3 regions of the Sphaerisporangium sp. NPDC051011 genome follow, and region 1 is predicted to be linked to each of the others. Evidence: riboswitches for the same ligand, from Rfam matches in the RefSeq annotation. Region 1 holds a riboswitch; each other region holds the start of a gene.

Evidence for each region. A riboswitch is a leader RNA that binds a small molecule or an ion and turns the genes downstream of it on or off. The one in region 1 is predicted to bind cyclic di-AMP.
Region 2: another riboswitch for cyclic di-AMP. It lies ahead of AB0H21_RS08160 (C40 family peptidase); the one in region 1 lies ahead of AB0H21_RS11310 (CHAP domain-containing protein).
Region 3: another riboswitch for cyclic di-AMP. It lies ahead of AB0H21_RS38010 (NlpC/P60 family protein); the one in region 1 lies ahead of AB0H21_RS11310 (CHAP domain-containing protein).

What each region holds. Positions count from the first base shown of each region.
Region 1 is NZ_JBFAGG010000004.1:231,496-238,307, reverse strand. Features, by position in the region: gene AB0H21_RS11320 (DUF6716 putative glycosyltransferase) at 1-237, opposite strand, end outside; gene AB0H21_RS11315 (hypothetical protein) at 252-1,241, opposite strand; cyclic di-AMP (ydaO/yuaA leader) riboswitch at 1,980-2,132, shown strand; gene AB0H21_RS11310 (CHAP domain-containing protein) at 2,147-2,839, shown strand; gene AB0H21_RS11305 (ABC transporter substrate-binding protein) at 3,350-4,699, shown strand; gene AB0H21_RS11300 (sugar ABC transporter permease) at 4,842-5,822, shown strand; gene AB0H21_RS11295 (carbohydrate ABC transporter permease) at 5,819-6,703, shown strand; gene AB0H21_RS11290 (GH1 family beta-glucosidase) at 6,700-6,812, shown strand, end outside.
Region 2 is NZ_JBFAGG010000003.1:200,293-207,104, reverse strand. Features, by position in the region: gene AB0H21_RS08170 (M48 family metallopeptidase) at 1-1,263, opposite strand, end outside; gene AB0H21_RS08165 (hypothetical protein) at 1,287-2,213, opposite strand; gene AB0H21_RS08160 (C40 family peptidase) at 2,449-2,979, opposite strand; cyclic di-AMP (ydaO/yuaA leader) riboswitch at 3,062-3,220, opposite strand; gene AB0H21_RS08155 (metalloregulator ArsR/SmtB family transcription factor) at 3,639-4,214, shown strand; gene AB0H21_RS08150 (hypothetical protein) at 4,211-4,672, shown strand; gene AB0H21_RS08145 (hypothetical protein) at 4,971-5,447, opposite strand; gene AB0H21_RS08140 (NlpC/P60 family protein) at 5,656-6,603, opposite strand.
Region 3 is NZ_JBFAGG010000025.1:84,560-91,371, forward strand. Features, by position in the region: gene AB0H21_RS37995 (L-aspartate oxidase) at 1-1,092, shown strand, start outside; gene AB0H21_RS38000 (type III pantothenate kinase) at 1,092-1,874, shown strand; gene AB0H21_RS38005 (LuxR C-terminal-related transcriptional regulator) at 2,459-2,623, shown strand; gene AB0H21_RS38010 (NlpC/P60 family protein) at 2,829-3,896, opposite strand; cyclic di-AMP (ydaO/yuaA leader) riboswitch at 3,902-4,103, opposite strand; gene AB0H21_RS38015 (amino-acid N-acetyltransferase) at 4,507-5,052, shown strand; gene AB0H21_RS38020 (RDD family protein) at 5,169-6,449, shown strand.

The sequences.
Region 1 (6,812 bases):
GCAGGCGACGAGAATGACGTCCGGCCTGAGGCGCTCGGCCAGCCGCCGCAGCGCCCGCGCGGAGATCACCGCCGGGGTCTCCCCCTGGGCCGCCCTGGTGCCGCTGACCGCCGCCGAGATCTGCGCCGGGGAGGGCGCGATGGGGGTGCGCACGACGGCGAGCGTCGAGTTCCACTCCGCCGGCAACTGGTCGAGCAGGCCCGCCGCCCACTTGAGGTAGGAGTCGGAATCGGCCACAGCGAGAACCCGGCTCAAGGAGAAGCCCTTTCGTGCGCGAACATCTGGAGGTGCGATCGGAGGGAGACCGACGCGGAGGGCGTCCACCAGTCGTCGGGAACGTCCACCGTCTCGACGGGGACGCCACGCGCCGACAGCAGGACGCGCAGAGAGGTGACCGCTGTGGACGGCAGGCTGAGCACGCGCTGCCCGGGGCGCAGGTCCCGCAGGGTCATCTCGACCGGAACGCCGCCATCGTACACGGTCACGCCGGGATGATCGCGGACGGCGGCGAGGTCGCCCGGGTCCTCGCGGCGGTGCGGGTAGTAGGCCAGCGGCCCCTTCAGCGCGAACAGCCAGGACAGGTAGCGGTCGCGGTGGATCAGCCCGTTGCGCACGAGCGAGGTGCCGAGCACGACCGTGTTCTCGCGGGGGCGGGGGTGCGCGGCGGCGGGCTGGGAGCGCAGCCAGGCGAAGTCATGGGTCACCAGCTCGGCGCCGAGGGCCCGTACGGAGGCGGCCAGCTCGTCGGGGACGGGCAGCGCGGTGAACACCGTGAGGCGCCCGGCGTGGGCGGCGGCGCGCAGGCGCAGCGCGGCGGCGACGCCGAGGACGCGCCGCGAGGGCGTGGACTTGGCGCGGGCGCGCAGCAGCGCGGTGCCGGGGCGGGAGGTGAGCAACTCCAGCAGGCGGATCGTGGCGAGGCCGTCGTCCACCAGCACGATGCGGGCGGGGGCGGCGGTCAGCGAGGTGAGCTGGACGCGGCCGGAGAAGCCGTCCCCGAGCACCCAGGCGGCGCGGCGTCCCGGACGGGGCATGTGGCCGTCGGTCGCGGTCTCGATGCGCAGGCCCGGCGGCAGGTCGAGCGTGGCGAGCTCCCTGCGCGTGACCTTGAGCGCGGGCAGCTTCGCGCGGGTGACCACGCGCATCTCGGGCCCCGCGACCCCCGCGTGCCGTGCCTCGACCGCACACAGCAACTGGAGAGGCGACTCCACCCAGGCGACGGCCGACCCCTGCTCCCGCACGCGGCTTCGACCGTTCCTCTCCACGCCGGGGATTGACCCTTTCACGACGAAAGCAAGGTAGCCGCATGACGCGACACGTGAGGTAACAACCGGTGAACAAAGTCTTACGACCACCCGGCGAAGGCCGTTCACCTGCTGATGGAACGGCCTTCCGGCATCACACGCGCCTCCGGCGGCAGGAAGCGCCCTCGGCGCCCGGCACGCCCACCACCACCCGAACCACCCCGATCTCCCTACAAACGGCCTGAACCCCCTCCACGGCCCCGAACCACTATGCCTGGGACATCGCAGTGAGCATCCACACCTCCTCCTCCGTGATAAGCGATCGCCCCTCTCCCGGCAACCCCCGATCGCGTCCACCCGAGACCACGGACGACCACGCCCGCCGGAGAGCTTGACACCGCCGGTGCCATCCGGCCCAAATAATGCTTTCCGGCCGTCCGGTCCCGACTGTCACACCGGCCCCACGAGCCCCGGCCGGCGATTCCCCCGAGCGCGGCGCGAGCACGTTCTCGCAGGTAAAGAGGGGGCCTGGAACCCGTTGACGATCACACCCCAGGCCCACTTGCCCTCCGGAAACCCTGCCGCAGACCGGATATTTGTCGTGTTTGCGGCTGTTTGTCCGATGTATTACTCTGATTGAACTCCGTGCGGGGGAAGTGCTCACCCGAGCGACTCCTATATGCCACGGAGATTGCATAGCGCGGCCGGTCCTCTGGGAGATCCCTCTCCCCCCGGGGCGCGCAACCGCCGAGTCCGCTTCGCGCGGAGCCGGGGACCCACCTCTCCCCGGGGTGAATCGGGGGCGCCGTCACCTGACGGACGCGCCCGTAGGGCGACTTCCACGCCCGAACCCGTCAGCTAACCCGGTAGGCGGCCGTGGAAGAAGGAGTTTCCCCTTGTCCATGTTGATACATCGGCTTCTGGATGCCCCGAAGAACCACTTGAAGGCCTTTGCCTTCGGCGGCCTGGTGGCCGCACAGCTCGTCGCCGGCGTCACCATGGCCGCGCACGCCGACAGCGGCCGGGACGGCGTCGTGAAGGTCGCCGGCTCCGAGGCCGCCGGCCTGTCGAAGGCGCTCGGCCTCCCGGAGGGCGCGCGGCACGTGTCCGCGCAGCAGCTCCTGAAGCTGGCCGAGAGCCAGATCGGCGTTTCCGAGAACAGCTTGGGCGGTGGCACGAAGTTCCACCGCTGGTACATGGAGAGCCCGCGGGCGCAGGAGACCGTCGCCCGCGACGGCGGCAAGATCTCCGACTACGCCAACGCCGCCTGGTGCGACATGTTCGTCTCCTGGGTCGGCAGCCGGCTCGGCATGGAGGACGCCGTCGGCATCGACGCCTGGACGGTCGCCCACGCCAAGTGGTTCGAGCAGCAGGGCCGCTGGGGCGAGACCCCCAGGCCGGGCGCGGTCGTCTTCTTCGCCTGGAACGGCAGCAAGGACGTGGACGCCATCGACCACGTGGGCTTCGTGATCCACGACAACGGCGACGGCACGATCAAGACCGTCGAGGGCAACACCGACAACGGCAAGGTCCAAGTCCGCACCCGCTCGACCGACCAGGTCGTCGGCTACGGCTACCCGACCTACGCCGCCTGATCCACGCCGCCTGACGCGGCAGGTCTTTCCCAGGGCGCCCCTCCCACGGAGGGGCGCCCTTTTCCCGGGCGGCCGGCGGTCCCGCGGCCGCCTCCCTGTCCCCGGGCGCCCACGCCTTCCCGCGGGCGCCCCTCCCCGGCCGTACGGCCCCCTTCGTCTCCGTCCTCCCTGACGTCCCGGACGGGCCTTTCGCGGCCGTCCGCGGCGACGGTTTTCGCCGGACTGTGCCTGGTTCAAGTGGGAGCGCTCCCAGCGTACCGAACAGCCCTTATCAGGGCCTGAAGTCCGATTCCAAGGGTCCAGAAGCCCCAGGAGTAACAGTTGGGTTTCGGCATATTGACGTCGGCGTTGCCTATCGGCGACTCTTCGTGGGAGCGCTCCCAAATCTCGCCCACGAGGACGCTCGTGGGATCACGACCGAGGGATCCAGCACATCGTGGGGCCCGACTGTCGGGGCCGGCCCTCGATGCACCTCCCGAATACGGGCAACCACCTGAGAGGGGTCCGGAGATGACGAACAAAGCGCGCCGCGGCAGGATGCTCGCGGTCGCATCGGTGATGACGGCCGCGCTGGGCGTCACCGCAGCGTGCTCGTCCGGCGACGGCGGCGACACCGCGGGGTCCGCCGGCACGTCCTCCGCCGCCGCGGAGAAGATCACCCTTACGCTGCAGACCTTCGGCGGCGGCACCAACTTCGGCTACAAGGCCGCGGTGGAGAAGTGGAACGCCGAGCACCCGAACGTCCAGGTGAAGTACAACAACCTGACCGACAGCTTCGAGAACGTCTACTGGCCGCAGATGCTGCAGTGGCTGCAGTCGGGCACGGGCGCCGGCGACGTCGTGGGCATCGACGAGGGCGGCATGGGCCTCGCCAAGGCGCGCCCGCAGTTCTTCACCGACCTCGGCCAGTACGGCCTGCAGAGCCGCCAGTCCGACTTCCCCGCGTGGAAGTGGGAGAACGGCATCAACTCGGAGGGCAAGCTGTTCGCCCTCGGCACCGACGTCGGCGGCATGAGCATCTGCTATCGCACGGACCTGTTCAAGAAGGCCGGCCTGCCCACCGACCGCGACGAGGTCTCCAAGCTGTGGAGCGGCGGCTGGGACGACTTCATCAAGGCCGGGCAGGACTTCCAGGCCAAGGTCAAGGACGCCAAGTTCGTCGACAGCGTCAACACCATCTACAACGTGGTGCTGTCGCAGGAGGCCGCCAAGAACGGCAACGTGACCTACTTCGACAAGGACCAGCAGCTCATCGTCGACAAGAACCCGGCCGTCAAGACCGCGTTCGACTTCACCCAGAAGATCAGCGAGGCGGGCCTGACGGCCAAGCTGCAGAACTTCACCGACCCGTGGAACACCGGCTTCGTGAAGTCGCAGTTCGCGACGCTCGGCTGCCCGGGCTGGATGCTCGGCGTCGTGTCGGGCACGGCCGGCGACGAGTTCAAGGGCAAGTGGGACGTCGCGACCGTGCCGGGTGGCGGCGGCAACTGGGGCGGCTCCTGGCTCGCGGTGCCCAAGCAGTCCAAGCACCCGAAGGAGGCCGCCGAGCTGGCGAGCTACCTGACCGGCCCCGAGGCCCAGCTCATGGCCTTCAAGGAGGGCGGCAACCTTCCGAGCACGATCCCGGCGCAGGACGACCCCGAGCTGCAGAGCGCGACCAACGAGTACTTCGGCAACGCGCCGATCGGCAAGATCTTCGGGCCGTCCATCAAGTCGCTCCAGCCGACCTTCCTCGGCGAGAAGCACGCCCAGGTGAAGCGCGAGGTGGAGCAGGTCGTCACCGGCATGGACCAGGGCTCGGTGCCCTACGCCGAGGCGTGGCAGAAGTTCGTCGAGGCGGGCCAGAAGGCGGCGGGCTGACCGTCCCCTGAACGTCACCGGCCCGCCGCACGATCCCCGGCGGGCCGGTGCCCCTCCCATCGACCGTTATCGACGAGCGAAGGAGCAGAGGGCTCCCCTCCCCGCGGCCTCCCCCGGCCGCGGGCCGGGCCCCGCACTACCGATGAGCGTCAACCTCCACACCCAGCGGGCGGATCCGGCGCCACCCCCTTCCCGGACGGGCCGCCGCCACACCCGCCCCCCGAACTCCTTCTGGTCCCGGCTCGACCTGAAGGCGACCCCGTACTTCCTGATCTCCCCGTACTTCCTGCTGTTCGCGGTCTTCGGCCTGTTCCCCCTGGTGTTCACCCTCTGGGTGTCGATGCAGGACTACGGCCTCGCCGGCGGCGAGGCGTCCTTCACCGGGCTGGACAACTACACCAAGCTTCTGGCGGACGGCGACTTCTGGAACGCCGTGGTCAACACGGTCGGCATCTTCGTCCTGGCCACGGTCCCGCAGCTCGTCCTGGCCCTGCTGCTGGCCAACGCGCTCAACAAGCGGCTGCGCGGGCGGCTGTTCGTCCGCCTCGGCGTCCTGCTGCCGCTGGTCACCTCGGTGGTGGCGGTGGCCATCGTCTTCACCCAGCTCTACGGCCGCGACTTCGGCCTGTTCAACTGGCTGCTCGACCTGCTCGGCGTCGACAAGCACATCGACTGGCAGAGCGCCAAGTGGTCGTCCTGGACCGCCATCGCCACCATGGTGGACTGGCGGTGGACCGGCTACAACGCGATCATCTACCTCGCCGGCATGCAGACCATCCCCCGCGAGCTGTACGAGGCGGCGTCGATCGACGGGGCCTCCCCGCGCCGGCAGTTCTGGAGCATCACGCTCCCGATGATCCGGCCCACGATCATGTTCACCGTCTTCGTGTCCACGATCGGCGGGCTCACCCTGTTCGCCGAACCGGTCATGTTCGGCAGCAACCGCATGGACGGCGGCACCACCGGCCAGTTCCAGACCATCGCGATGTACATCGTCGAACAGGGCTTCAGGAACTTCGACTACGGCTACGCGGCGGCGGCCGCCTGGCTGCTGTTCGTCCTGATCCTCCTCGGCGTCGCGATCAACTACACGTTCGTCCGCCGGATCGGAGGCGCCAGGTGACCGCGCTCACGCAGGCCCGGCCGGCGCAGGCGGTGAAGGGGCGCGACAAGCGGGATCCCTTCCGCGCCACGCCCCTCACCAAGGTCGCGCTCGGCTTCACGCTCATCCTGTCGATCTTCCCGATCTACTGGATGGTCATCATCGCCTCGCGGACGAACTCCGACGCCGTGGACGTGCCGCCGCCCCTGCTGCCGGGCGGCAACCTCGGCGAGAACGTCCAGCGCGTGCTGGCCACCGAGGACGCGCACTTCCTCACCGGCCTGCTCAACTCGCTGATCGTCACCTCCACGGTGACGCTCTCCGTCGTGATCATCTCGACGTTCGCCGGCTTCGCCTTCGCGCGGCTGCACTTCCGCGGCCGCAACCTGCTGCTCGGGTCGATCCTGCTCACCATGATGGTGCCGCTGCAGCAGATGGGCATCGTGCCGCTCTACCAGCTGATGGTGGACCTCGGCTGGGTCGGCTCGCTCAAGGCGGTGATCCTGCCGTACCTGCTCAACGGCTTCGGCGTGTTCATGATGACGCAGTACACCGACCAGGCCGTGCCCGAGGAGCTGGTCGAGGCGGCCCGGGTGGACGGCGCCTCCACGCTGCGGATCTGGTGGAACGTGATCCTGCCCGCCGTACGGCCGGGCATGGCGGTCCTGGCGCTGCAGACGTTCATGCTCAACTGGAACGAGTTCATGTGGCCCCTGATCGTCCTGACTCCGGAGAACCCCACGGTGCAGGTCTCGATCAGCTTCCTCACCGCGGCCCATACCACCGACTACGTGCTCATCTTCACCGGCACGGCCCTGTCGGTACTCCCGCTCATCGTCGTTTTCGTCGCGTTCGGCCGGCAGATCGTCGGCGGACTCATGGAAGGTGCGGTCAAAGCGTGACCACGCAGGAGACTCAACCCGGCACCGACGCCCCCACCCTGACGTTCCCCCCCGGCTTCGTCTGGGGGGCGGCCACCTCGGCCTACCAGATCGAGGGGGCGACGACCGC
Region 2 (6,812 bases), on a different contig from region 1:
GAAACGCGCCAGGGCGATGCGCTGCGGGGGCGTGGGGTGGGAGGCGTACAGGATGTACTCGAGGGCGTCCGGCGACAGATCGGAGAGGTTCGTGACGGCCAGCCGCCGCTGCATCGCGACGAACGTCGCCGGGTCGCGGGTGAGGTCGAGCGAGTGCAGGTCGGCCCTGGCCTCCACCGCGCGGCTGACGACGTTCTCGGCGGGGCCGGACAGGACGGTGGCGAGGGTCATCAGCCCGAGCAGCAGCCCCACGGCGCGCGGGTCACCCGCGGAGGGCACCCGGGCGCGGCGCCGGAGGCTGGGAGCGCCGGCCACGAGGAACAGCAGGCACGCCCCGGCCGCGGCCCCGAGCGCGCCGACCAGCGTGCCGTACAGGACATCGCCCCGCTTGGCGTGGCCGAGTTCGTGCGCGACGACCAGCTCGACCTCCTTCTCGGGGGCGCGCAGGAGCGTGTCGTAGACGACGATGCGCCGCGTCGCCCCGAAGCCGGAGACATAGGCGTTGAGGGCGGTGGTCCTGCGCGAGGCGTCGGCGACCAGGACGTCCTTGACCGGGACGCCGTCGCGGGCGGCCATGGCGATCAGGTCCGCGCGCAGCGGCCCGGCGGGCATCGGCCGGAATTCGTTGAACAGCGGTTCCACGACGATCGGGTAGGCAAAGGAGACCGCGACGGTGAACACGAAGGCGCCGATCGACGCCGGGATCCACCAGCGGGCGCGGAACCGGCGCGCCAGCCAGACCACGGCGAAGATCATGATGGCGGTCGTCACGACCTGGACGGCGAAGCCCTTCAGCCGGTCGGCGGACCACGCCGCCCAGTCCTGGGTGGAGAGGCCGTACGCACGCAGGCGGGTCTCGTACCACATGCCGAGCGGCCACTTCAGCAGCAGGCTCACCGCCGAGAGGACGAGCACGCCGAGCGGGACGCGCAGCCACCACGGCCCCCTGAGGCGGTCGACGGCCCACGCGCCGAACGGGGTGAGGATGAACACGCCCGCCACGACCAGCGTGACCGCGAGCGACAGGTAGGCGGGCAGGCTGACGGCCGAGTCGAACGCGGCGGCCCGGTCGATCTGCGCGGTGGTGAAGTCGCGCGCGGGGTCCGGCCGCACCTTGTCTGCACCGCTTATGGCCTGCCACGGCGTGGTCACCGCGACGACCCCCGCCACCGCCGCGCCGAGCACGACCAGGGCGATGCCGGCCGCGCGCATTCCCCCGTCCATGCGCCGCCCCGGGCGGGTCTCCTCGATCAGCTCCGCCACCGTTATCAGCCTTTCCGCCGTCGTCAGGACAGCTCCGCCTTCACGTATGCGCGCCAGGCGCCGGTGAACCGCCCGGCCGGCACCCCGAGCGCGCGCGGGAGGGCCCCCGCCGCGTCTGCCCTGTCTCCCCTCCTGAACTCACGGTAGAGGGCGACCAGGGCGGGTTCGCCGTAACGGGCCGCGACATACCGGCAGGCGAGCCACGCCTCCTCGTACGCCTGGGCCAGGCGCGGTGATCCGGGGGCGAAATCGTCCGGGCCGGGCAGCGCGGACGGCGTGCGGCCCGCGCGCACCTCGGCGGCCAGCTCGGCGGCGGCCTCGCGGACGGGGATGCCCGAGCGCAGGTAGCCCACGTAGTCGGCGAAGCCCTCGACCAGCCATTTCGGGGTGCGCGCGTCCGTCGCGGCCCCGGTGGCGACGTGCGTCAGCTCGTGGGCGAGGACGACGTCACGGCCGGCGTCGCTGAGGCGGGCGAACGAGCCCGGCTCGATGATCACGCGGTCGGTGGCGGCGACGGCGGCGAGGCCGTCCACCGAGGCGGGGGCCGCGAGCGTGGCCGCCTGCGCGGTGGTGGCGGGCACCAGGACCAGCGGGCGCACCGGCCCGGCGACCCGCGCGACGACGAGGCTCGCGCGGTCGGCCCTGCGGGCGAGGTCGGCTAGGTCCGCTTCGCTCGCGGTGGCCGTGCCGATCACCAGGGAGCGGGTTCCGCGGACGACGCGCGCGTGGCCCCAGATCTCCGGATGCTCGCCGGTCACGGCGTCCGGCGCCGGGGGCGTCGGGGGCACGGTCGGCGCGGTCAGGGGCGTGGCCGCGGACATGCCCGGGGGCGCAGGGGGCAGGTGCGGGGATACGAACGGGGGCGCCGGTGGGGGCACAGAGGGGGACGGGGGGACGGTCAGCGCGGCCAGCAGGCCCGCCAGCACGGTCCCCAGCCACACGACGCGCATGCGGGCAATCTACCTGGCCGCTCCCCCGCCGGCGCGCTCCCCGCGCGGCACGACCCGCTGCCCGGCCCGGTGCTTCGCCGTCTCCGCGGGTGTTCCGGACCGGAACGCCGAAGGCCCCGCCCGCCTCCGAGGGGAGTGGAGGCGGGCGGGGCCCCTGAGGGGCCGTCGCGTGGCCGGTGGGCGCGAGCGAAGGCTTCCGGGGAAAGGGCTCCTTGGAAGTTCCCCCGCGCTCCGGTCACGCTCCGGGGCGAACGGCTCCGACGAAACTGCTCTTGCGATAGCCGTTCAGCTTGTCGATCCGCACCCGGGTTCCGCTGTGCGGAGAGTGGATCATCTTGCCGTGACCGACGTACATGCCGACGTGGCCCAGTCCGTAGAAGAACATCAGGTCGCCCGGCTTGAGGTGCTTCCAGGAGACCTTCTTCCGCACGGAGCGGAACTGGCTGGCCGCGATGCGCGGCAGCTTCACACCGGCCTTGCGCCAGGCGTACACGACCAGGCCTGAGCAGTCGAACGCACCGGGGCCGCTGGCACCCCACCGGTACGGGTCTCCGATCTGCTTCTTGGCCACTTCCACCGCGGTGTGCGCCTTGATCCGCTGTCTGGCGGCCCTGGTGAGCTTGGTGGTCTTGGTCGTCTTGGAGGTCTTCCCGGTCTTGCCGGGCTTGATGACCTTGCCGACCTTGACCGAGCTCTGCGCCATGGCCGTGACGGCCGCGTCCGCCGAGGGTGCCTGCACCGACACCACGGCGACGGATGCCGTCATGGTGAGGGCGGCACCGCTGAGGGAGAGCCGGGCGAATCTGGACAGGCTGGGGCTAGGGGTAGTGCTGGACAGGATCGCTCCTTGGTTCTTCCACTTACGCCTACCGGGTTAGCTGACGGATTCGGGCATGGAAGTAGCCCTACGGCGCAATGGCGCCGATTCACCCCCGACCCCTGGGGTAGGGGTCAATTGGTTCCCCGGCTCCGTGCTCCTTGCCGCACGGATTCGGCAGACCACCGCCTGTGGTTTTCTCGGTTTCCCTATGTGTTCACGGCGGCGGCCGAATGGATGGTCTTGCATAAGCCGGCCCCCGCGACGGTCCGGCCTACGGCGCGACGGCATGGCGTGCTCGCCGCGGCCCAGAAGGTACAAGATTTGCCAATTTACGGCAAAGGGTCAGCCGGGTGAACGTAGATCAAATAACGCGATCTTCGCCAGATAACGCCTGCATATCAATGACGCCTGTTACCCGAATGTGATTCCCCTCACATATCCCGAAACTTGGCCCGATAGAAGTCCCACCGGCCACGGGAGTCACACGAGTTAGCGATCTTGGTCGCCCGGGACCGACCGCGCGGTCTCTCTAGAGATGCAAGTATGCAAGAGGTGTTTAGCAATTCATCTTGCACAGTAATCGTTGCGCATGCCAGCGTGGGGTCATGGAGAACGAGAACGTCCGGCAGATCACCGACTCCCGCGTCCTGGCGGCCCTTGCCCACCCCCTACGCAGGCGGCTCATGGACGCCCTGCGGGTCTACGGGCCCTGCACGGTCAGCATGCTGGCCGACCACACCGGCCAGGCGGTCGCGAACGTCAGCCACCACCTGCGCGTCCTGGCCTCGGGAGAGCTGATCGAGGAGGCACCCGAGCTGGCCCGCGACCGGCGGGAACGCTGGTGGCGCCTGGTCGCGAACGCGATCCGCTGGTCCACGCGCGACTTCGAGGGCGACCCCGCCTCCGCGGCCATCGCCGGCGCGGCCGAGTCGCTCAACCTCGAACACCACGTCAACCTCGTGCGCGCCTACTACGCCTCCTCCGAGGAGGAGCGCGAGGCGTGGCACGGCGCGCCCTTCTCCACCGACAAGTGGCTGCGGCTGACGCCCTCGGAGCTGTCCGAGCTGTCCCACGAGGTCATCGGCCTCTACGAGCGCTGGGCCACGCGGGAGATCCCGGACGACGGCCAGCGCCGCGACCCGGTGTTCGTGTTCACCTTCGGCGTCCCGGGGCGCCCGTGAAGGCCCGCCGCGCCCGGCCCGCGTGGGCGCGCCCCGCCGGCACCGGTACCCGGCCCCCCGAAACCCCGAGCGCGGACGCCCGTCCCCCCGGGCTTCGGAGGCGCGGCGGGCCGCTGCGCGAGCGCGACTTCCGGCTGCTGTGGGTCGGCGAGACGGCCAGCGCGTTCGGAAGCTCGGTCACCACTGTGGCCCTGCCGCTCGTGGCCATCACCGTCCTGCAGGCGAACGCGCTGGTCGTGGGCGTGCTGGCGGCCGCGTCCTGGGTGCCCTGGGTGCTGATCGGCCTGCTCGGCACGGTCCCGCTCGGCGCTCTGCTCGGCGGCGCGCTGGGCGACTCCCTCGGCGTGCGGCCCGCCATGTGGATCATGACCGGCGGGATGACCTTGACGGGCCTCATCCTGCTCGCGGGGCCTCTCAAGCGTGACCGCGACCTTCCCGAGGCTCCCGCCGTGTCCTGAATTGGACAGCGATATGGGCTAAGTCGCTCTTGCATCCAGGAAAGCGAGCCGAAGTCAATACTCGGTTTTGCGGAATTGTCATCAATTATCCCCACGAATGGCGCCGAGAACCGCACCCCCCGGCCGCACGCCAGACCGGGAATCTCTCGGAAAGCAAACCATTCCCCCATGTTCCGAGCTTTTCGCAGAAGTCAATTCGTCATATATCTCGATAGCACAGTATTACCCTGGAGCCATCGGCCGCAGCGGAACGGCTCCGTACAGAACGGCCCGGGCGGGCGGCCGGCCGGAGACCGGCTCAGAAGCGCTCGACGCCCTCCGGCCAGATGACCACGACCTCGCGCCCGTGGTCGCGGGCGTGCCGGACGGCGTCGGCCGTCCCCCCGAGCCCGCGCGCGGGCCTGCCGTCCCAGACGGCCGCGACGATCTCGGAGTTCTCGACGACGAAGCACCCGGCGGCGTGGTAGGCGGCCGCCCCCGGCTCCGCGAAGTCCAGCACCGTCACGACGCCGGCGGCGGCGAGCAGCCGGTGGTAGGCGTCCAGGTCCGGGCCCCGGAAGGTCGCCTCGTACCCCCGGGACGGCACGACGACGCGCAACTCGCCTCCGAGGCGCAGAAGGATCTCGGCGAAGAGCTGATCGGCGCCCGCGGCGAGGCTGCTCCAGCCGACGAGCGGCGCCTCCAGAGCGGCCAGCAGCGCGCTCAGCTCCCGTTCTGCGTGGGCCCGGGCCCGCGGCGGCATCGACTGGTGCCCGGTGATCCCGACGACGGTCATGCCTGCCCGTCCTCGGCCGTCATCAAGTGACGCCCGCCGAGCGTGGCGGGCGGCGAGCCTGTTGGCGGCACCAGGACCGTTATGCTCCGCTCCCCCTTCGGGACCCGGCCGCGACGATCCGGGCCGTCCCTCACCCTAGACCGGCACACCGGCGAACGCGCGGGGTTACGCGCGGGTTTCCCCGCCGCTCACGCGGCCCGCCAGAGCGTCAGGGCCGTACGGCCGCGAAGATGCCACGGTAGGACGACAGCGGGACGACCTTCACGACGTCCCCCGTACGCGGGGCGTGCACCATCTTGCCGCCGCCCGCGTACATGCCGACGTGGCCGAGCCCCGAGGCGAACAGCAGGTCGCCGGGCTGCAGGGCGTTCAGGGAGACCCTGCGCGAGGCGCCCCAGGAGTACTGCCCGGCGGCGGTCCGGGGAAGGCTGACGCCGGCCGCGCGCCAGGACATCTGCGTGAGCCCCGAGCAGTCGAAGGAGCCGGGACCGGTGCCGCCGTAGCGGTAGGGCTTGCCCACCTGCGCGAAGGCGTACTGCAGCGCCGCGCGGGCGTTGCCCGACGCCGGGCCGGTGTACTTGATGCCGGGGCTGTTGGGATTGCCGGGGTTGTAGGCGTTCAGCCGGCGCAGGAGGCGCTCCTGCTCGCCGACCAGCTTCTCGACGTCCTTCTTCTGCGTGCGCAGCTCGTTCAGCAGCTTGACCGCCTCGTCGTAGGCGTCCTTGGCGCCGTCGCGCTGGCCCCTGATGGAGCGGGTGGCCTCCTCGTACTCGGCCACCTTGTGCGCCCGGTCCGTCGCGAGCTGGTCGACCGAGGCGAGCCCGCTGAGCAGCGCCTCGGGGTCCCCCTGGGTGACCAGGTTGGGCAGCGCCAGCATGTCACCCGACTGGTAGGTGCTCACCGCGACCGACACCAGGCCGGCGCGCAGGCTGTCCATGCGCTCCAGCTGCTGCTTGAACTTGCCGTTCAGCGCGTTGTAGTCCTTGCGGGCCTTCTTCCACTGCTCGCTGGCCTGGTTGTACTTCTCGACCACATGGTCGGCCTGGTCGTTGAGCTTGGCGAGCCTGGCCTTGGTCTGGGCGATGGTGGGCTTCGGCTTCGCCTCGGCCCCCACCGCCTGCGTCACCAGGACGGCGGCGATGAGGCCGGTGACCACTGGTATCCGCCCGACTCCCCGGACACGCGCACGCACTGGGACGACAGCCCCCTCGAGTGAGACAAGTTAGACAACCTGGGGCGTGATCCTACAGAAAAGGCAAAGACACCTGCACCTTTTCCCCACGAATTCGTCTGCCGCCTGCCGCCACCTGGCCGCCCGGACACCCGCGGTTCAGGGGAGCCTTCAGCCGCGGCCGGGGCGGGGTC
Region 3 (6,812 bases), on a different contig from region 1:
ACCGAGTCCTGGGAGACCACGAACCTGCTCACGGTGGCCACCGCGCTCGTCGCGGCGGCCGGGGCCCGCGAGGAGACGCGCGGCTCCCACTGGCGCGAGGACCACCCCGAGCGCGACGATGCCGGATGGCTGGGGCACCTGGACGTGACCCTGGGCGAGGAAGGACTGAGCATGACGTACCGGCGGCACGAAGGCGGGCCCGGGGAGACGGCCATCTCCGGTCACCTGGAGGCGGACCTCACCCTGGCCGGCCTCGACCCGGCGGCGGTCGCCGCGGTGATCGACGCGGCCCTCGCCGAGGACCTCGCCCAGGAGGGCGACGTGACCACGATCGCCACCATCCCGGCCGGTCAACCGGCCGTCGGCGACCTCGTGGCCCGCGCGGACGGCGTGGTGGCGGGCCTCGCCGTCGCCGAGGCGGTGTTCCTCGCCGCGTCCCAGGGACGCCTCACGGCCGAGCGCCGCGTGAAGGACGGCGAGCGCGTCGCGCGCGGCGACGTCCTGATGACGCTGACCGGCCCGGCGCGCGACCTCCTCACGGCCGAGCGCACCGCGCTCAACCTGCTCACCCACCTGTCCGGGATCGCCACGCTCACCAACCGCTGGGTCCGGGCCGTGAACGGCGCGAAGGCGCGCGTCCGCGACACCCGTAAGACCCTCGCCGGCCTGCGCGCCCTGGAGAAGTACGCGGTGAGGTGCGGCGGCGGCGTGAACCACCGGATGTCCCTTTCGGACGCGGCCTTGATCAAGGACAATCACGTGGTGGCGGCGGGTGGGGTCGCCGAGGCGTTCCGCGCGGTGCGGGCGGCGTACCCCGGCCTGCCCATCGAGGTGGAAGTCGACCGGATCGACCAGCTCGAACCCGTGCTGGCGGAAGGGGCGGAGGAGATCCTGCTGGACAACTTCACCGTCGAAGAGCTCGCACTGGCCGTGCGCCTGGTGGACGGCAGGGCGCGCCTGGAGGCCAGCGGCGGTCTCAGCCTGGAATCGGCGCGTGAGGTCGCCGAAACCGGGGTCGACTACCTTGCTGTGGGGGCGCTGACCCACTCCGCGCCCGCACTCGACATCGCTCTGGACCTACGGGGGGCTTGATGCTGCTCACGATCGACGTCGGCAACACCCACACCGTGCTCGGCCTCTTCGAAGGCGAGGAGCTGATCGAGCACTGGCGCCTCGCCACGGACGCGAGGCGCACCGCCGACGAGATCGCGGTCGTCCTCCAGGGGCTGCTCGGCCAGAGCCCCCTGCTCAAGGGCGCCGACATCAGCGGCATCGCCATCTGCTCCACCGTCCCGTCCGTGCTGAACGAGATGCGTGAGATGTGCCGGCGCTACTACGGCGACGTCACGGCCGTCATCGTGGAGCCCGGCGTGCGCACCGGAGTGCCGGTGCGCATGGACAACCCCAAGGAGGTCGGCAGCGACCGCATCGTCAACGCGCTCGCCGCCATCACGTTGTACGGCGGGCCGTGCGTGATCGTCGACTTCGGCACGGCCACCTCGTTCGACGCCGTGTCCGCCAAGGGCGAGTACGTCGGCGCGGTCACCGCCCCCGGCATCGAGATCTCCGTGGACGCCTTGGCGGCCGCGGGCGCGCAGCTCCACAAGGTGGAGCTCGTGCGCCCGCGCTCGATGATCGCCAAGAACACCGTCGAGGCGCTCCAGGCCGGCATCATCTACGGCTTCGCCGGGCAGGTGGACGGCATCGTCGAGCGCATGGCGCCCGAACTCGCCGCCGACCCGGACGACGTCACGGTCGTGGCCACCGGCTCGCTCGCCTCCCCCGTGGTGGACGAGGCGCGCTCGATCGACGTGCACGAGCCGTGGCTCACGCTCATCGGATTGCGGCTCATCTACAACCGCAACACCAGCTGACCCATTCGCCCGCGCGGGCGCGCATCGGCCGAGATCCATATCGAAGCGCCCGCGCCGATTACGCGGCCGGGCGAGGTCCAAAGCGTCTAAAGCCGGTCCCGGGGACACCTTCCGTACGCGGGCGAGTTCGGCCGAAAAAGGTCGGAATGGGCCAGTGATTTCACGGATAATTACGGGCGGAGACGCGTTGATCTTATATGCGCGGCGGGGGTGATCCCACCGTACGCGCCGCCGAACCCGTCGTCGACCAGCATCGCGGGCGTCCGGGGCCGCGTCCCCGGACGGTGCCCTCCTCGATCTTCACGCCTGTCGGCCCCCAGCCTACGGGTTCGCGAACATGTCATGAGTAGTTCACATATGCACTGGTATGTCAATCAAGAAGGGAACGCCTATGGAGGGTCGGAGCTTGACGACCTTTGAACGTGGCGTTTACCGTTCCTGACGGGCGAGCCAGAAGCATTCCAGTATGTTGCCGAGTTCGTCGTGGGGGAGGACACCCGATGGCGTATCCGGATCTGGTTTCCCGAGGGAATGACATTCCCCCGGGATCAGACGGCGTGGGGTTGAGTGACGATGATCTTCTCTTGCTCGCCGAGCTGGCCAAGGGCGTGACCGTCGACCGTGTGGGTCGGCGGCTCGACGTCAGCGGCCGTACGGTCCGGCGCCGCCTCCGGGGCATCTGCGACCGCATCGGCGTCGCCACCGCCATCGAGGCCGTGGCATGGGCGGCCCGCCGCAGGCTGATCTAGCCGATCCAGCCCGCGAGAGCCGGCCACCCCGGGAACCGGTCGCCCACCACCCGGGGTGCGCCTGTGTCAGTCGATCCTGTGTCGGCCTGTGCATCGGCGTCGGCCCGTGTATCGGCCCGATGTCGGCCGCCCCGGCCGGACTCGGTCGGCCCGGCCAGGTCGGCACGGTTGGTTCAGTCGGCCCGGCCAGGTCGGTTCGGTCGGCTCAGTCGGCGATGCGCACGGCTCCGGCGAATGGACGGTTGCCCAGCGGGACGACCCGCACGACGTCACCCGTGCGCGGGGCGTGCACCATCATTCCGCCCCCGATGTAGAGGCCGACATGGTGCAGGTCGCCGTAGAAGAACACCAGGTCGCCCGGGCGCATGTCCTCCCGGTTGATGTGCGTGCCCGCCGTCCACTGGTCGCCGGTGTAGTGCGGCAGGCTGATGCCGACCTTCTGGTAGGCCCACATCACCAGGCCGGAGCAGTCGTAGGTGCTCGGGCCCGCCGCGCCCCACACGTACGGCTTGAGCTGCTGGGTCATCGCCCACCTGGCGGCCTCGGCGGCCTTGCCCTGGCCCGGGATCGGGATGTCGATGCGGGTGGCCCGCCCGTATGTCTGCCCGGCCTGCGACAGCGCCCGCTTGAACAGCGTGCTCTCGGTCTTGGCGACCAGCTTGCGGATCTTGTCGCGCTGTGAGGACAGATCGGCGACGAGCTTCTTGACCTCGCCTTCGCGCGCCTTGGCGCTTTCCTTCGCGCGTTCGGCGATGTCCATGGACTTGGTGATCTGGGAGACCTCCTCGCCCTGCTGCAACTGGAGGGCGTAGGTGGTCGCGGCGCGGTCCAGGTAGCCGTCGGGGTCGCCGGACATCGCCAGCGCCAGGGAGGAGCCCACACCGCCGGTCATGTACGCGTCCTGGGCGTACAGGGCCGCCTGGCGGCGCTTCTCCTCCAGGTCGGTCTCGCTGCGCGTGAGCGTCTTCTTGGCGAGCTCGGCCGAGCGCTGCGCCTGCTTCAGGCGTTCCTTCTGGCCGTTGTACTGCTCGGTGAGCGACTCGATCTGCTCGTAGAGGCTCTCGACCTGGTTCTTGAGGTCCTTGAGGCTCGGCTTCGGCTCGGCGGTCGCCGACACGAGCGGCGAGCCGAACGTCAGGACGGTCAGGGCGGCGGTGACGAGCGCGATCCGGCGGGAAAGACGCTTGGTGACTCCGCCGGCTTGGGCGCGCTCCGTACGTTTGGGACGGGCATGCCTGCCCGCGCTTCTACCAGGCGTGCGCCTAGGCTGCACCAACGAGCTCCTCTCCTCGGCCGCCTACCGGGTTAGCTGACGGGTTCGGGCCGGAGTAGCCCTACCGAGCGCGCGACCACAGAGGACACGTCCATGCCCTCCCTCTCGGATTCACCCCGGGATGGCGGCCCGCCGGGGGCGTGCCCCCTGCGTGCGCCGTTGGGTCCCCGGTTCCCGCCGCTTACGGGGGTGCGGCCGGGATTCGGCGGCGCGGCCACCGCTGTGCGATGACCGGTATCGACGCTGGACACTAGTGCAGCTCAGGTTCCGCCTCAACCGGAACTGCGGATTCTGTTGAGATTTCACAACCGAGACATCACAGGATGATCACGCTCAAAGTGCTGGCAGCGCGGCATTACCCTGCGTTTACGCGTTTTTGACCCCATGTCGGGCGCGTGTGGCGCAGGTCCGCGACTGTGCGGAACGTCATATCCCGCCGAAGCGGATGGCGCCGCCGTCCCTTTGACGCCACGCGTTCACTCCGTCACCATCCGCCACACCGATATCGAGGGGGCGGGGTTTCGGGCAGCCCGATATCGCGATCGATCCCGGAATCGATGCGGTAACGCCGGCGGCGGCGGACCCGCGCGGGAGGATACCCTGGCGCTTCATGGAGCAGGTCGTGGAGTCCGTGCCCTCCGGCAGCACGGTGGTGGTGCGGCGAGCCCGCACGCCCGACGTCCGGGCCATCAGGCGGCTCGTCGACACCTACTCCGGCGACGGCCCGCGCCTGCTGCGCAAGTCGACGGTCACCCTTTACGAGGACGTCCAGGAGTTCTGGGTCGCCGAACGGGACGGCGCGGTCGTCGGATGCGGGGCGCTTCACGTCCTCTGGGAGGATCTGGCCGAGATTCGCACCGTTGCGGTCGATATCGGCTGCCGTGGCATGGGAATCGGGCATATGATCGTCGGCGCGCTCATCGACGCGGCTCGCGATCTGGGGCTGCGGCGGGTCTTCTGCCTGACGTTCGAGGTCGAATTCTTCGCCAGGCACGGTTTCGCCCCCATCCAGGGCACTCCGGTGTCTCCTGAGGTGTACGCCGAGTTGCTCGACTCCTACGATGAGGGCGTAGCCGAGTTCCTCGATCTGGAACATGTCAAGCCCAACACCCTCGGCAACACGCGGATGCTCCTCCATTTGGTCCCCCGATCTTGACCCTCGCGATGACCTGGTGGAAAGGTGACTGTTGATGCGGCTGTCGCTACGTTGGGCAACACCACTGCATGCGTGTCTGACATATGCCGCATGCGAAGCCGAAGTGAGGTGACACGGTGAGCACCGGACAGCCGCCGTACCCCCGCGACGAACCGGACGGCCACCAGCCGTCGTCCGGATCTCCGCAATACGGGCATCAGAACGCAGATCCTGAGGTGACGGTCGTCCACCGTCCTCAGCCGACATCGGAACACCCCAACCAGTACGGCCAGCAGCAGGGCTACGGCCAGCAGTACGGCCAGCAGCCGCAGTACGGCCAGCAGGGTCAGCAGTACGGTCAGCAGCAGGGCTACGGCCAGGCGGCGGCCGGTCAGGGCTATGGTCAGCAGAGTCAGCAGGGCTACGGCCAGCAGGGCTACGGCGACCAGGGCTACGGCGACCAGGCGTACGGGCAGCAGCAGGCGTCCTATGGTCAGCAGGGCCAGCAGGGTCAGCAGGGCCAGCAGTCGTACGGGCAGCAGCCGCAGTACGGCCAGCAGGGCCAGCAGCAGGGCTACGGCGACCAGGGCTACGGTCAGCAGAGCCAGCAGCAGGGTTATGGCCAGCAGGCGGGGGGTTACGGCCAGCAGCAGGGCTACGGTCAGCAGTACGGCCAGCAGGGGCAGCAGGCCCAGCCGGGGTACGGCGACCAGGGCTACGCCCAGCAGGGGTACGGCCAGCAGCAGCAGAGCTACGGCGAGCAGTACGGCCAGCAGCAGGCGCAGTACGGGCAGCAGAGCTACAACCAGCCTGGGCACTCCCCGCAGGGCTACGGCCAGCAGGGGTACGGCCAGGCGCCCGGCTACCAGCAGTCGTACGGTGCCGCCGCCGCAGGCCCGGTCCCCCCGGGCGCGCCGGCGCCGCTGGCGGAGTGGTGGCAGCGCCTCGTCGCCCGCATCATCGACGCCGTGATCCTCGCGATCCCGACGTTCATCCTCACCGCGGTCATCGCCGCCATCTTCGTCACCTCGCCGAGCTTCGACGCGAGCACGGGGACGATCACCGAGGGCGGCGGTGCCTTCATCGCCGGGCTGCTCGGCGCGATCATCATCGGCGTGGCCTACGTCGCCTACGAATTCCTGATGCTCCGGCAGCGCGGCCAGACGATCGGCAAGATCGCCATGGGCATCAAGGTCGTCCCGGTGGGCGGCTCCGTGCAGTCGCCGCTCGCCACCGACGTGGTGGGCAAGCGCGCGCTCGTCCTCTACGGGCCGAGGTTCCTCCAGTGGATTCCGTTCCTCGGCTGGATCGCCAGCCTCTTCGCGCTCGTGAACGTCCTGTGGCTGTTCTGGGACAAGCCGCTGCAGCAGACCCTTCACGACAAGGTCGCGAACACGGTCGTCGTCAAGGTCAAGTAGTTACGTCGCCGTATCAGGGCCGGGGGGTGCTCCTCCGGCCCTGACGCGTGTCCGGGGCCGGCCGCCGCCCGGGCGGGGCGGGACCCCGGACTTCGCGATCGGTGACGCCAACATCGGCGAATCGGTAACGGACAGACCTGTATATGCGATAGGACCTTGCACGAACCCGAATCCACCTTCGCTTGTCGCGAAAGGCGATCAGATGACCGCAGAACCGCCCCGAGTCGGTCACCCCAAGCATCCCCCTCCGGATCGCGCCGGAGCGCGTCACGTCCCGCAGAGCGGCGCGCACGGCCGCGCTCACGCCGACCGGGGTCCGCACGGGCCCGTGTCCCTTCTCGCGGGCCGTGCCGCCCGCCCGTC